Regions from separate parts of the Methylobacterium sp. A49B genome, predicted to be linked through region 3. Evidence: predicted binding sites of a transcription regulator. Region 3 holds the regulator's gene; each other region holds the start of a gene.

Region 1 (3,205 bases), on a different contig from region 3:
TGGCGTAGCCTGGCGCCACGTGGGTGAAGCCGTGCCAGCGCGCGCCGGGCTTCAACTCCCAGTGGCGGGGCGTGGCGGCGAGTTCGTCGGTCGGCACGCTCTCCCAGGGCACCTCGGCCCCGTCGGCGTTCCGGGTCACGTCCGGCACGAAGGGGTCGAAGAACCAGCGCCGGGCGGGGTCGCGCTCGTTCTCCTCGAATTCCCGCCGGATCGCCCGGACCTTCTTGCGCCACTCGATCCCGAGCCGGATCGTGTCGTCCCACAGGATCATGCCCGAGCGCCCCTTCATCATCTGGGCGCCGACGTCGAGGGAGGCGAACAGGGGATAGAAGGGTGACGTGGAGGCGTGGACCAGAAAGCTCTCGTTGAGCCGCTTGTGCTCGACCCGCCGGGTCTGGCCACGGATGTGCACGTCCCGGGTGTGGATCTGCGAGGCCTGGGAGAAGCTCGCGAGCTGCTTGTGGGTCGATTGCGTGGCGACGATGCCGGGCGAGGTCTCGTCGAGGCCGGTCAGCCCCATGGCGAAGCGGCGGGCGTAGAGCGGGTGGAACTTCATGAAGCCCGCCCAGGCCTCGTCGAACAGGATGTAGTCGCAGAGGTGGCCGATCTTCTCCAGGATCTCCTGGGCGTCGTAGATCGTGCCGTCGTAGGTGCATTGCTCGATCACCGCGACGCGGAACGGCCGCTCCCGCCGCCACGCCTCCGGGTCGGTCACGAGCGGGTTGCGGCGGATCTTCTCGCGGATCCGGGTCTCGTCGAGGGCCTCGTGGAAGATCGGCCCGATCAGCCCGTAGGCGTTGCGATCGGTTTCCAGAAAAATCGGGATGCCGCCGCCGAGGAACAGGGCGCCGTGATGGGCCGCCTTGTGGTTGTTGCGGTCGAACAGGACGAGGTCGTCCTCCGCCACCAGGGAGGACAGGACGATCTTGTTGGAGGCCGAGGTGCCGTTGAGGACGAAATAGGTCTTCTCCGCCCCGAAGATCCGGGCCGCCTCCTTCTGGGCCTTCAGGGCCGGGCCCTCATGGGTCAAGAGGTCGCCGAGATCGAGGACCGAGTTGTCGAGGTCGTCGCGGAAGATGGCCTCGCCGAGGTGTTCCACGAAGATCCGCCCGATCGGGGACCGGTTGTAGAAAATGCCGCCGTTGTGGCCCGGGCAGGTCCAGAGCTGGTTGCCCTTCTCGGCGTAGTCGACCAGCGCGCCGAAGAACGGGGTCTTCAACGTCTCGGCATATTGCGTGACCCGGCTGACGAGGCCGCGGGCGATGAATTCCGGCGTCTCCTCGGCGAGGAAGATGTAGCCGTCGATGAAGTCGAGCAGCTCGACCGGGATGTCCTCCAGCCGCTTGCGGCGGACCATGATGACGATCGGCATCTCCAGGCCGCGCTTCCTCATCATGTCGATGAGGGCGGCGGCCTTGCCGTCGAGGCCGCGCTTGCCCCAGTCGACCACGAGGCAGCCCACCGCCGCGTCGGTCTGAACCGCGATGGCCGCGTCCTCGACGCGCCGGGCGCGCACCACCTCGAAGCCGCGCTGCTCCACGGCCGCCACGATCTGGTTGACGCGCGCGCCTTCCAGATCGTCCGGATCGAAGGCCGGGGCGCACATCAGGACCGTGAAGCGACGGTGGAAGTCCATGGAGTCCTCTTGGCCGGAACGCAGCGGGTCGCTTTCCGGCCCGTCTGCGACGATTGCATGACACAGCGCGCGGCGGGCAGCCGGGGTGCGGACGAAAGGGCGTGATCCGCGGGGTCGAAGACGCTTGAACACCCCGCCCACCTGCACCCTCATCCTGAGGTGCTGCAGCGACGCGGAAGCCTGGAAGGAGGGGTCCAGAAAGTGCTGCGATGCCTGGAGCCTTCCGTCGAGGCCCGCTGGCGCGGGCACCTCAGGATGAGGGGGTCGTCGGGAAGCCGATCGCAGGGCGCCCGTCACACCCCGCGCCGCCGCTCCCAGACATCCGGATTGACCAGCCCGCCCGGCCGCCGGCCGGCCAGCACGTCGACCACGCGGGTCGCGGCGGTCTCGGCGGTGCGGATCAGGGCCGCCTCGGTGGAGCCGCCGACATGGGGTGTCAGGATCGCGCGCTCCTGGCGGGCGAGGGGATGCTCGGGGGGCAGCGGCTCCTGCGCGAAGACGTCGAGCCCGGCCCCCGCGATCGTGCCGGCCTCCAGGGCCTCGATCAGGGCGGCCTCGTCGATGAGGCCGCCGCGGCTGGTGTTGATCAGGAACGCCTCCCGCTTCATCCGGGCGAGCTGATCCCGGCCGATCAGCCCGCGGGTGCCCGGCGTCAGCGGCACGTGCAGGGAGACGATGTCGGCCTCGGCCAGGAGGGCGTCCACCGAGGCGGCCCGCAGAGCGCCGGCATTGGCGAAGTCGGCATCGGGACGGCTCGGCCCGTAGGCCAGGACCCGCAGGCCCAGGGCGGCGCCGAGCCGGGCGGTGGCCTGTCCGATTGCCCCAAAGCCGACGAGGCCCAGCGTCAGCCCGGCGAGCTCGACGAGGCGGGCGGTGAACTTGAAGCTGTCGTCGCCGCGTCGGACCGAGCGGTCGGCCCCGGGCAGGGCCTTGGCCAGGGCGAAGATCAGCGCGAGCGTCTGCTCGGCCACCGACACGGCATTGGCGCCCGGCGTGTTGACCACCACGATCCCGGCCCCGGTGGCCTCCGCCTTGGCCACGTGGTCGGTGCCGGTGCCGTGCACGCCGATCACCCGCAAGGCGGGGGCCGCCGCGATGGCGCGGGCCGGGAAGCCGGTGTTGCGGGTGATGACGGCGACGCAGCCGGCGACCTCGCGGGCCAGGGTCTCGGCGTCTGTGCCGCTGGCTGGGCGCGGCTCCAGCCCCGCGGCCCGCAGCCGGTCGAGACCCGCCGCGTGGATCGGCTGGACGATGAGGCACGGACCGGTGATCACGGGAGGGGAAGCCTCTGCAGGGGGGAGGATCGAGGGGCAAGCCGCTTGCCGCGACCCTCTTGGGCGCTCCGCGCCGCACTGGCAACCGCACGGTGCGTGGGTGAGGTCCGGCCGGGCTCGATCGGTGGCCCTCAGCGCGGCCTTGCATTGCGGCGGTCCAGCAGGCTGAAGCGGCGGTGCAGGCCCAATGTTTCCCGTGAAACATTGCGTTAACCCAGCGCGCCCGACGCCGAGCTCGTCCGCTTCCGCGATCCGCGACCGCGCCGCTGTTGCATCGGTACAGTCGCGACGCGAT
Region 2 (3,205 bases), on a different contig from region 3:
CACGGGTGCTGCCTCCGCCTGCTGCGAAGGGCAGGCGCGCCAGGAGCCGGAACCGCCCGGACCCGTCCTGGGCCAGGAGGCACACGGCGTCGATCGTCACGGGCTCCGGCGCGGTGGCGGCATAGGCCTCGGACAGGCGCGCGAGCCAGGTCTCGCGCTCGGCCTCCGGCAGGGCGTCGGTCAGTGTCATGTGGAACCGGAAAGCCTCGAAGACGAACGGATAGCCCCAACGGTCGAGCAGCGCCCGTCCGCGCGCGTCGAGGCGGTCCGGGCGGCGTTTCGCCCGCTCGGCCTCGGTGAGCGGCGCGCGGAACGGGTCGAGGGCCGCCACGCACTCGGCGGCCAGCAGGCCGAGCGACGTCGGCGGGGCCTCCGGCACGAGGGCGAGGAACGGCCCGAGCGCCGCGACCCGCAAGGGGCCGACGGCCACCGGCGGGTGCGCGGCCGCGAGGTCCCGGGCAGCGCCGACGAGGTCGGCCTCCGTGCCGCCGGCGGCGAGGCGCAGCGGCGCCTTGAGGGTAGCGTGGAAGCCGTAGACCCGGGCTCCCCCGGTGACGGCGGCGAGGCCGCTCAGATCCGCCGGATGCGCCACCGCCTCCCCCGAGACGGTGTCGTAGCCGAGCACGGCCCGGCCGAAGGCTTCGAGGCGGGAGCCCGGGGCGGGCAGCCAGTACAGGGCGTAGCGGCGGGTCACGTCTCGGCCTCCGGGGTGCCGCGGTCAGGCCGACCGCGCGTAGGGACGGTCATCGGCCGCCCGGCGCGGGCGCACATCCATGGCGTTGCCGCGCCACACGATGGCGCTCTGGACCCAGGCGCCCAGCCAGATCGCCGGGATTAGGGCGTCGCGCACCAGGAAGGCCGCCAGCATCCGCGGCGAACGGTGCCAGCCCGCGCGGGCGGCGAGCCGGTCCTCGGCGCCATAGCACAGGCCGGCCAGCACCGCAGCGCTCGCGAGTCCCGTCAGGCTGCCGGCCCAGAGGGCCACCAGCAGCGCCGGCAGCAGGACGCCGCTGCCGATCTCCGGGGCGAAGAACAACGGGAAGGTCACCCGCCGCAGCCGCGCCCAGCGGAGCTGCCGCGCCCAGACCTCCCGGAGGCAGCGCGGCCCGAGCGGCTGCTCGAACGGACTCGCCACAAGGTGGACGCGCTTGCCGGCGGCACGCACGAGCTTGGTGGCGGCCGCGTCCTCGGCGATCTCGGCGGCGAGGGCCTGGAGGCCGCCCCGCCGATCCAGGAACGGCTTGTGCCACAGCATGCTCTTGCCCTGCGCGAAGCCGAGACCGAAGGCCTCGGCGGCGTATTGCCAGCGCGCCTGCAGGGAATTGAGGAAGGCGCACTCCACCTCGGCCATGAAGCTTCCGGGGCGTGCGCCGGCCGGCGTCGAGCAGACCAGGCCGGTGTCGTCCCGCCACGCCGCCTGAAGGCGCTGGAGGTAGTCCGGCGGCATCGCCACGTTGGAATCGGCCAGGACCACCCACTCGTGGGCGGCGGCGCGCCAGCCGCGCAGGCAGTTGTTCAGCTTGGGGTTCTCGCTGATCCGCTCGTCGCCGACGATCAGGCGGGCGGGCACGTGCGGGTGGGCGGCGATCAGGCGCCGCACCGTCGGCACGATCGGGTCGCCCGGATCGGCAACGCAGAAAATCAGCTCGTAAGCCGGGTAATCGAGGCGGAAGCTGCGGGTGAGCATCTCCTCGCTGTAGGCCTCCAACCCGTGGAGCGGCCGCACCAGCGAGACCGGGGCCCCCGCCGGGAACCGCGACGGCCCGTCGATCCGGCCCAGGCGCCGCCCCGCGATGACGATGCTGCCGATCTGGACGAGGGCCAGGAGCAAACCGAACGACAGGGCCGGAACCAGGGCGTCACTCATGCGGGTCTCTCGTTGGCCGTCGCGCGGCCCGGTCGCTAGCGGCCGGACCGCGTCAGTCGTGTGACAGCCGGCCTGCCGCGGCGGCGGATGCGGCGGTCGCGAGGGGAGCGCGTGACCGTTGATGGCCTTCGTCGGAATCCCGCGGGCCGAATGCTGATTCCAGGCGGACAACGGGGCGTTGCGTCACCGGACCGTCATGCGCGCATTTTAATCCCGCCTTCACCATCAGATTTGATTCCGCGCGAGGCTGCATGTCCGATTCCGCCGTCATGCCCTCGGGCCTCGCGCGAGGCCGGCCCGGAGGCGGCCCCCGGCTCGACCACGGGATGCACCTGGGGGGCGTCGTCGCCTTCCTGCTCGTGCTGGTGGCGGGGCTCGGCTACGCGGTCGTGAGCCTCATCGCCGACATGAACGCGGTCGGCGAGGCGCCGCTGGCCTACGGCGCCTTCGCGCTCCTGGGGCTCGCCCTGCTGATCGCGCTGGCCTTCGAGTTCGTGAACGGCTTCCACGATACCGCCAACGCGGTCGCCACGGTGATCTACACGCACTCCATGCCGCCGCTCGTGGCGGTGGTGTGGTCCGGCTTCTTCAACTTCCTCGGCGTGATGCTCTCCTCCGGCGCCGTGGCCTACGCCATCGTGACGCTGCTTCCGGTGGAGCTGATCCTGAATGTCGGATCGGGAGCCGGCTACGCGATGATCTTCGCGCTGCTCCTGGCCGCGATCCTCTGGAATCTCGGGACCTGGGCCTTCGGCCTGCCGAACTCCTCGTCCCACGCACTGATCGGCTCTGTGCTCGGCGTCGGCCTCGCCAACCAGCTGATGAACGGCGGCGACGGCACCGCGGGCGTCGACTGGAATCAGGCGCTCAACGTGTTCAAGGCGCTGCTGTTCTCCCCGGTCTGCGGCTTTGTGCTGGCGGCCCTGCTGCTGCTCGCCCTGAAATTCGCGGTGCGCCGGAAGGATCTCTACGAGGCCCCCAAGGGTGATACGCCCCCGCCGCTCTGGATCCGCGGCCTGCTGATCCTCACCTGCACGCTGGTCTCCTTCTTCCACGGCGGCAACGACGGGCAGAAGGGCATGGGCCTGATCATGCTGATCCTGATCGGCGCCGCCCCGACCGCCTACGCGCTGAACCGCACCATGGCGGACGACACGACCCCCGCCTTCGTGCAGGCCTCGACGGCGGCGAGCCAGATCTTCTCCGCCCGGGCCGCCGGCACGCCGCAGCCCGAGGCCGCGCAGGCGCGCCGGACCGTCACGGAGGCGCTGAAATCCAAGGACCTCAATCAGCCGCCGGTCTACGCCGCCCTCGCGGCGCTCTCGAACGACATCGCCG
Region 3 (3,205 bases):
CTCGCGGGCATCGGCGACGGCCTCGCCCGGCGCCCCGGCCTGAGCGGCTCCTTCTTCACGGGCGTCCTTGCCACCCTGGTGGCGACACCCTGCACGGCGCCGTTCATGGGCTCGGCGGTGGGCTTCGCCCTGACCCAGAACGCCGCCGTGGCGCTCACGGTCTTCGCGAGCCTGGGCCTCGGCCTCGCCCTGCCCTTCCTGGTCCTGACCCTCTGGCCGCCGGCCCTGCGGGCGCTGCCGCGGCCGGGCGCCTGGATGGAGACGCTCAAGCAGGTCCTGGCCTTCCCGGTCTACGCCACCGTGGCGTGGCTTGTCTGGGTGCTGGCACAGCAGGTCGATCCGCGCGGCCTCCTGGCGGCCCTGATCGGCCTCGTGCTGGTGGGCTTCGCCGCCTGGGCCTGGGAGCACGGGCACGCCGGACCCCGGACCTCGCGGATCGCGCAGGCCGCCGCAATCCTGGCGCTGGCCGCCGTCGGGGCCGTCGCCGCGACGCTTCCGCGGGACCGCGCCGCGCCGATCGCACAGGCCGCCGCCGACGGCGTCGAGCCGTTCACCCAGGCCCGCCTCGACGCCCTGGTGGAGGCCCGTCGCCCCGTCTTCGTGGACATGACCGCGGCGTGGTGCATCACCTGCGCGGTGAACGAGGCGACCTCGCTGAACACCAGGGCCGTGCGGGCCGCGATGGCCGAGCGCGACGTGACCTACATGAAGGGTGACTGGACCAACCAGAACCCCGAGATCACCCGCCTTCTGGAGAAGCACGGGCGCAGCGGCGTGCCGCTCTACCTGCTCTACAGCGGCAGCGGGACGCCGCAGGTGCTGCCGCAGATCCTCACCGAGGGGACGGTCCTGGCGGCCCTGGAGGCGGTGCCGGCTGGCGCGGGCCGGAGCGCGGCGCTCGCCCGCTGAGCGGGGCTACGCCTCCAGCGCGAAGGTCTCGTCGAAGGCGTATCCGGAACCGCGGACCGTGCGGATCGGATCGGGCTGGCGCGGGCTGTTCAGCGCCTTGCGCAGGCGCCCGACATGCACGTCCACCGTGCGCTCGTCGATGTAGACGTCGTGTCCCCAGACCCCGTCGAGGAGCTGCTCGCGGGAGAAGACCCGGCCCGGCGCCAGCATCAGGAACTCCAGCAGCCGGAACTCGGTGGGCCCGAGATGCAGCTCCTCGCCGCCGCGGCGGACGCGGTGCCCGGTGCGGTCGAGTTCCAGGTCGCCGGCGGCCAGACGGTCCGAGACGTGGGCGGGCTTGGCCCGGCGCAGCAGCGCCCGGATCCGGGCGAGCAGTTCCGGCACGGAGAACGGCTTGACGATGTAGTCGTCGGCCCCTGTCCCGAGGCCCCGGATCCGGTCGCCCTCTTCGCCGCGGGCGGTGAGCATGATCACCGGCAGCCGTTCGGTCTCGCGCCGCGCCCGGATGCGGCGGCAGAGTTCGATTCCGGAGAGGCCCGGCAGCATCCAGTCCAGCAGGACCAGATCGGGGATCCGCTCGGCCAGGAGCAGCTCCGCGTCGTCGCCCCGCGCCGCCGTGTCCACCAGGAAGCCTTCGGCCTCCAGATTGTAGCGCAACAGCGTGGTCAGCGCCTCCTCGTCCTCGACGATCAGGACTTGCATGCTCACGTTCGATGACCCGTTCACGAGGCGGCGCCGTTCAGCCTGCGGACGCGCCGGCCCCCTCCGGAGCGGGCGGCCGGGCGGAAGGTGCGGGAGGCGCCGCTCAGCCTCAACCCGTACCCACCGATTCTCCGGCGGCGCCCCACAGGAATGAGCGCGCCCCGGCGCCTGTGTCGAGGCGGCCCGACTACGGAGCCTGCCCGCGCTCCACCGTCGCGTAGTTCGACGCATCGTTCTTCGGCCGGTCGCCCGCCAGGGTCTCGCCGGTGGCGAGGTAGTGGATGGTCTCGGCGATGTTGGTCGTGTGGTCGCCGATCCGCTCCACGTTCTTGGCGCAGAACAGGAGATGCGTGCAGAACGAGATGTTGCGCGGATCCTCCATCATGTAGGTCAGGAGTTCGCGGAACAGGGAATTGTACAGCGCGTCGATCTCGCCGTCGCGCTCCCAGACGTCGTGGGCCGCCTGGATGTCGCGGCTCGCATAGGCGTCCAGCACATCCTTGAGCTGTCCCTCGGCGAGGTCGCTCATGTGGCGGACACCCAGCACGATCTTCTGCGCCGGGGCGTGGTCGGAGATCGCCACCACGCGCTTGGCGACGTTCTTGGCCAGGTCGCCGATCCGCTCCAGGTCGCCCGAGACGCGGATCGCCGAGATCGTCTCGCGCAGGTCGATCGCCAGCGGCTGGCGCCGGGCGATGAGGAGAACGGAGCGCTCCTCGATGTCCCGCTGGAGCGCGTCGAGGCGCTTGTCGGCGATGATCACCGCCTGGGCGAGCCCGTCGTCGCGGCGCACGAGGGCGTCGGTCGCCTCCGCGGTCATCTTCTCGGCCACGCCGCCCATCTCGGAGATCGAGCGACGCAGATCCTCCAGGTCAGTGTCGTAGGAGCTGACGATATGGCCGGGCATGGTGGATCCTTCGATAAGGGCCCCGCATCGCGATCCGCGGGGGCTGGCGGGGATCCGCCGCCCCGCCGCCGCGGCGGCGAAGGCCGGTATGGTTCGCCGGAGCGTCCGGCCCGATCAGCCGAACCGCCCGGTGATGTAGTCCTGCGTGCGCCGCTCGGTCGGGTTCATGAACATCCGGTTGGTCGGACCGAATTCCACGAGCTGCCCCAGATACATGAAGGCGGTGAATTGCGAGATGCGCGCCGCCTGCTGCATGTTGTGGGTGACGATCACGATGGTGAACTCGTCGCGCAGCTGCTCGATCAACTCCTCGATCCGGCCGGTGGAGATCGGGTCGAGCGCCGAGGTCGGCTCGTCGAACAGGATGACCTCCGGGCCCTGCGCCACCGTGCGGGCGATGCACAGGCGCTGCTGCTGGCCACCGGAGAGGCCGGTGCCCGGCTGCCGGAGCTTGTCCTTCACCTCGTCCCAGAGGGCGGCCTTGCGCAGGGCCTCCTCCACCCGGCCGTCGAGCTCCGATTTCGGCAGCTTCTCATAGAGGCGCAGGCCGAAGGCGACGTTGTCGTAGATCGACATCGGGAACGGCGTCGGCTTCTGGAACACCATGCCGATGCGCGCGCGCAGCTCGTTGAGATCGATGGACGGGTCGAGGATGTTCTCGCCGTCGAGGATGATCTCGCCCTCCGC
Region 4 (3,205 bases), on a different contig from region 3:
CGGGCGACGCCGAGGCTCGCAGGAACACGCTGGCGCCATCGTTGGGATCGTCCGGCTCCTGATAGATCGTCTGGTCGATCACGCCGTAGAGGCCATAATCACCGCTGACCCGTCGACCGAGGCCGGTCAACGGGTCGGGCGTGAGCGCATCGACTCGGCCGAAACGGTGCCAGCCTCCCAGCGTCACGGTGCCTGGTCGGCCTGCGTCTCCGGGGCGGGCATTGTAGGCGTACGAGACCTCCGCGATGGCGAGCGGCGGGTCGGAAACGGGAAAGCGGGTGCCGTTCGGGTTGCGTCGCTGTGGGTCGATCCCCGAGCGCGGATTGCCGCCGCCGGGCGTGCCGTCGATCAGGCTGGCCTGGAACGAGAACTCGCGGGTTGGCACGTATTTCAGCCGGACGGTCGGTGCCGAGAGCGGATAGGCCGGTCCGCCATCGGTCATGTTGGCGGCGAAGATCGCCGGCCAGCCGAAGGTGCCGTTGGTGAACAGGATGCTGGTCTGGCTCACCATGTACTCGGTGTCGGCCGAGAGCTGGCCGACGCGGAGGAACAGCCGGTCGTCGAACAGGCTCTGCTCCAGCCACAGTTCCGAGAGACGCGAGGCCGGCAGGGCCTCGATCTCGCTGATGGTCATGAGGTTGCCCACCCGGCTACGGGAGGTCCCGCTCCCCTGGATCTGGTAGACCGTGGCGTGGGCCGCAGCCCCTTTCCAACCGGCCAGGGTGTCGAGATCGACGTCGACGTCGAGATCGAGGAGCGTCAGGCCCGTGGAACCCCGACGCAGGCCGCCGCGCAGGTTGCGGTAGGTCTCGGCCACCGTGATGAGGCCGAAGGTGATCCCGTGCCGCTCGAGGAAGGCGCGGTAGCCGCCGGGATCACCAGCAGCCCCCAGCAGGGGCTGGAACGAGGTCGTCACCTCCGCGGCCCGGCCTGCCGAGAAGACCGGCTGCGCGACCGAAGTCTGCGGATCGCCGCCCGCACCGGTGGGCGAGCCGATGGCAAGCCCTTCGGCCGCGACCCGGTCGACCGTGGCCTGCACCTCGGCCGGCTCGGTCTGGGCTTCGGCGAGGTTCGGCTGCAGCCAGAGGCCGAGCGCGGCCAGAGTTCCGAGGATGGTGCGGGAGGCGGAACGCACCTCGGCCTCCAAGACCAGTGAAGCACCGAGCATCGGCACAGCTTTATCACCGTTCGACGACACCTTGCCGCGGCCGGCCGATCCAGCTTGGGATGGCGCCGAAAAGGCTGCAATCCGCCGAAACGCATCGCACGAGTTCGCCGGGATCCGGGACCGGGGCCGAAGACTGTCATCGAATCGTCATCGATCGCCACATCATCGTGCCGACGCCGCCAGCTGCCCAGGACCCGGGCGGTTCGCCGGCGTCGTGGACATGCCCTCACGAGGCGCGGGCGGCCGATGCAACTGGCCTTGCTGCTGATCCCGGGGTTTGAAAAAAGGTGGCCGGCCGATGCGTCAATCGGAGGAAGGCACGGGCAGCGCCGTCTCGTCCAGCGCCGCTGCGGCACTTGGGAACGCCGCTGATCCCGACCTCGTCCAGCGCATCCGCCAGGAGATCCGGCTCGACGATCGCTCGGCGCTGACGACTTACGGCGATCAGGCCCAGCGCGGCGTCGCCACCTTCGCCGACACGATCCTGCGCGATACCCTGAACAAGGATTCAGGCCCGGTCGGCGCGTTGCTCTCCGATCTGATCGCGAAGGTGAACAGCCTCGATCCGGCCTCGCTCGGCAAGGCGGGTTTGCTGGAGCGGCTTTGGGGCGGCGCGAAGGTCCGGGTGCTGCGCTTCCGGGAGAGGTTCTCCTCCCTCGCCGCGCAGGTCGATCGCATCGCCCTGGACCTCGAACGCCGCAGCGACGCCCTCCGTCGCGACATCGCGATGCTCGACGGCCTGTTCGAGCGGAATCTCGCGCAGATGCGCGAGCTCGAAGCCTATATCGTCGCCGGCACCCAGATCATCGAGGAGGTCCGCCGGGAGCGGCTACCCGCCCTGGAGGCGCAGGCACGCGCGGCCGGGGACGGCGTCGAAGGTCAACTCGCCGCGCAGAAGGCCTCCGACCTCGCGCAGAGCGTCGAGCGCCTGGAACGGAAGGTCCACGATCTCAAGCTCAGCCGTATGATCGCCCTGCAGACCATGCCGCAGATCCGGCTGGTCCAGAACGGCGACGCTGCCCTGGTGGAGAAACTGCAATCCTCCATCGCGACCACGATCCCGACCTGGAAGAACGGCATGACGATCGCGCTGGCCCTGCACCGGCAGGACGCAGCGCTGAAGCTCCAGCGGGAGGTCTCCGACACGACGAACGCGCTCCTGAAGGCCAATGCCGAGCGGCTGCGGCAGGGCACCGCCGGGATCAAGCGGGAGGTTCAGCGCGGCATCGTCGACATCGAGACCCTGAGCCACGTCAACCGGCAATTCGTCGAGACCGTCAACGAGGTTCTGGCGATCCAGCGCGATGGACAAGCCAAGCGGCGCGCCGCCGAGGCGGAGCTGACCCGCATCGAGGACGAGCTGAAGCGCACACTGCTGGGGCAGTCCGCGTGAGAGGCCGCCTCCGCTGCGTTTCGGCCGCGATCCTCCTGGCCGTCCTCGGAGCCTGCAGCGGCAGCCCGCCCCTGGACTTCGTGATCGCCTCCGGCTCCGAGAACCGCACGCTGGAACCCATCGTCCAGGACTTCTGTCGCGCGAGGGGCGCAGCCTGCCGCTTCGACTATCAGGGCTCCCTCGATATCGGCCTCGCGCTGGCCGATGCGGCGCCGGCCTTCGACGCGGTCTGGCCGGCCAACGCCATCTGGATCGAGATGTTCGACCGCGACAAGCGGGTGCGCGACCTGACGCCGGTCGCCCGTTCCCCGGTGATCCTGGGCCTGCGCCGGAGCAAGGCCGAAGCCCTCGGCTGGGTCGGGCGGCCGGTCTCGACCGGCGACATCGTCGCGGCGGTGAAGGCTGGCTCGCTGACCTACCTCGCCAGTTCGGCGACCCAATCGAATTCGGGGGCGGGCGCCTACCTGGCGATGCTCTCGGCGGCGCTCGGCTCGCCAGACGCGATCACGCTCGCTGACCTCAAGAAGCCGGGCGTCCAGGACACCGTGAAGACCCTGCTCGCCGGGACCGCCCGCACGGCCGGATCGAGCGCGTGGCTCTCCGATCTCTACCTGAAGAGCCAGGAACGCGGCGTCGCCTACGAC

What was found. The regulator PhoB, encoded in region 3, activates phosphate uptake and scavenging genes when phosphate is short. The targets are predictions, from matches to a motif close to TGTCATNNANCTGTCAT.
Positions count from the first base shown of each region.
Region 1: the regulator PhoB is predicted to act here: its motif matches at 1,683-1,699, upstream of ACLBX9_RS08860 (Orn/Lys/Arg family decarboxylase).
Region 2: the regulator PhoB is predicted to act here: its motif matches at 2,049-2,065, upstream of ACLBX9_RS25660 (inorganic phosphate transporter).
Region 4: the regulator PhoB is predicted to act here: its motif matches at 1,303-1,319, upstream of ACLBX9_RS23810 (toxic anion resistance protein).

Region 1 is NZ_JBKFBO010000073.1:5,628-8,832, reverse strand. Features, by position in the region: gene ACLBX9_RS08860 (Orn/Lys/Arg family decarboxylase) at 1-1,636, opposite strand, end outside; gene ACLBX9_RS08855 (hydroxyacid dehydrogenase) at 1,930-2,910, opposite strand.
Region 2 is NZ_JBKFBO010000127.1:14,210-17,414, forward strand. Features, by position in the region: gene ACLBX9_RS25645 (chloramphenicol acetyltransferase) at 1-3, opposite strand, end outside; gene ACLBX9_RS25650 (DUF1045 domain-containing protein) at 1-694, opposite strand, end outside; gene ACLBX9_RS25655 (ceramide glucosyltransferase) at 719-1,867, opposite strand; gene ACLBX9_RS25660 (inorganic phosphate transporter) at 2,119-3,205, shown strand, end outside.
Region 3 is NZ_JBKFBO010000114.1:59,890-63,094, reverse strand. Features, by position in the region: gene ACLBX9_RS20425 (protein-disulfide reductase DsbD family protein) at 1-909, shown strand, start outside; gene phoB (phosphate regulon transcriptional regulator PhoB) at 916-1,611, opposite strand; gene phoU (phosphate signaling complex protein PhoU) at 1,799-2,518, opposite strand; gene pstB (phosphate ABC transporter ATP-binding protein PstB) at 2,633-3,205, opposite strand, start outside.
Region 4 is NZ_JBKFBO010000118.1:44,720-47,924, forward strand. Features, by position in the region: gene ACLBX9_RS23805 (carbohydrate porin) at 1-1,168, opposite strand, end outside; gene ACLBX9_RS23810 (toxic anion resistance protein) at 1,467-2,561, shown strand; gene ACLBX9_RS23815 (vWA domain-containing protein) at 2,558-3,205, shown strand, end outside.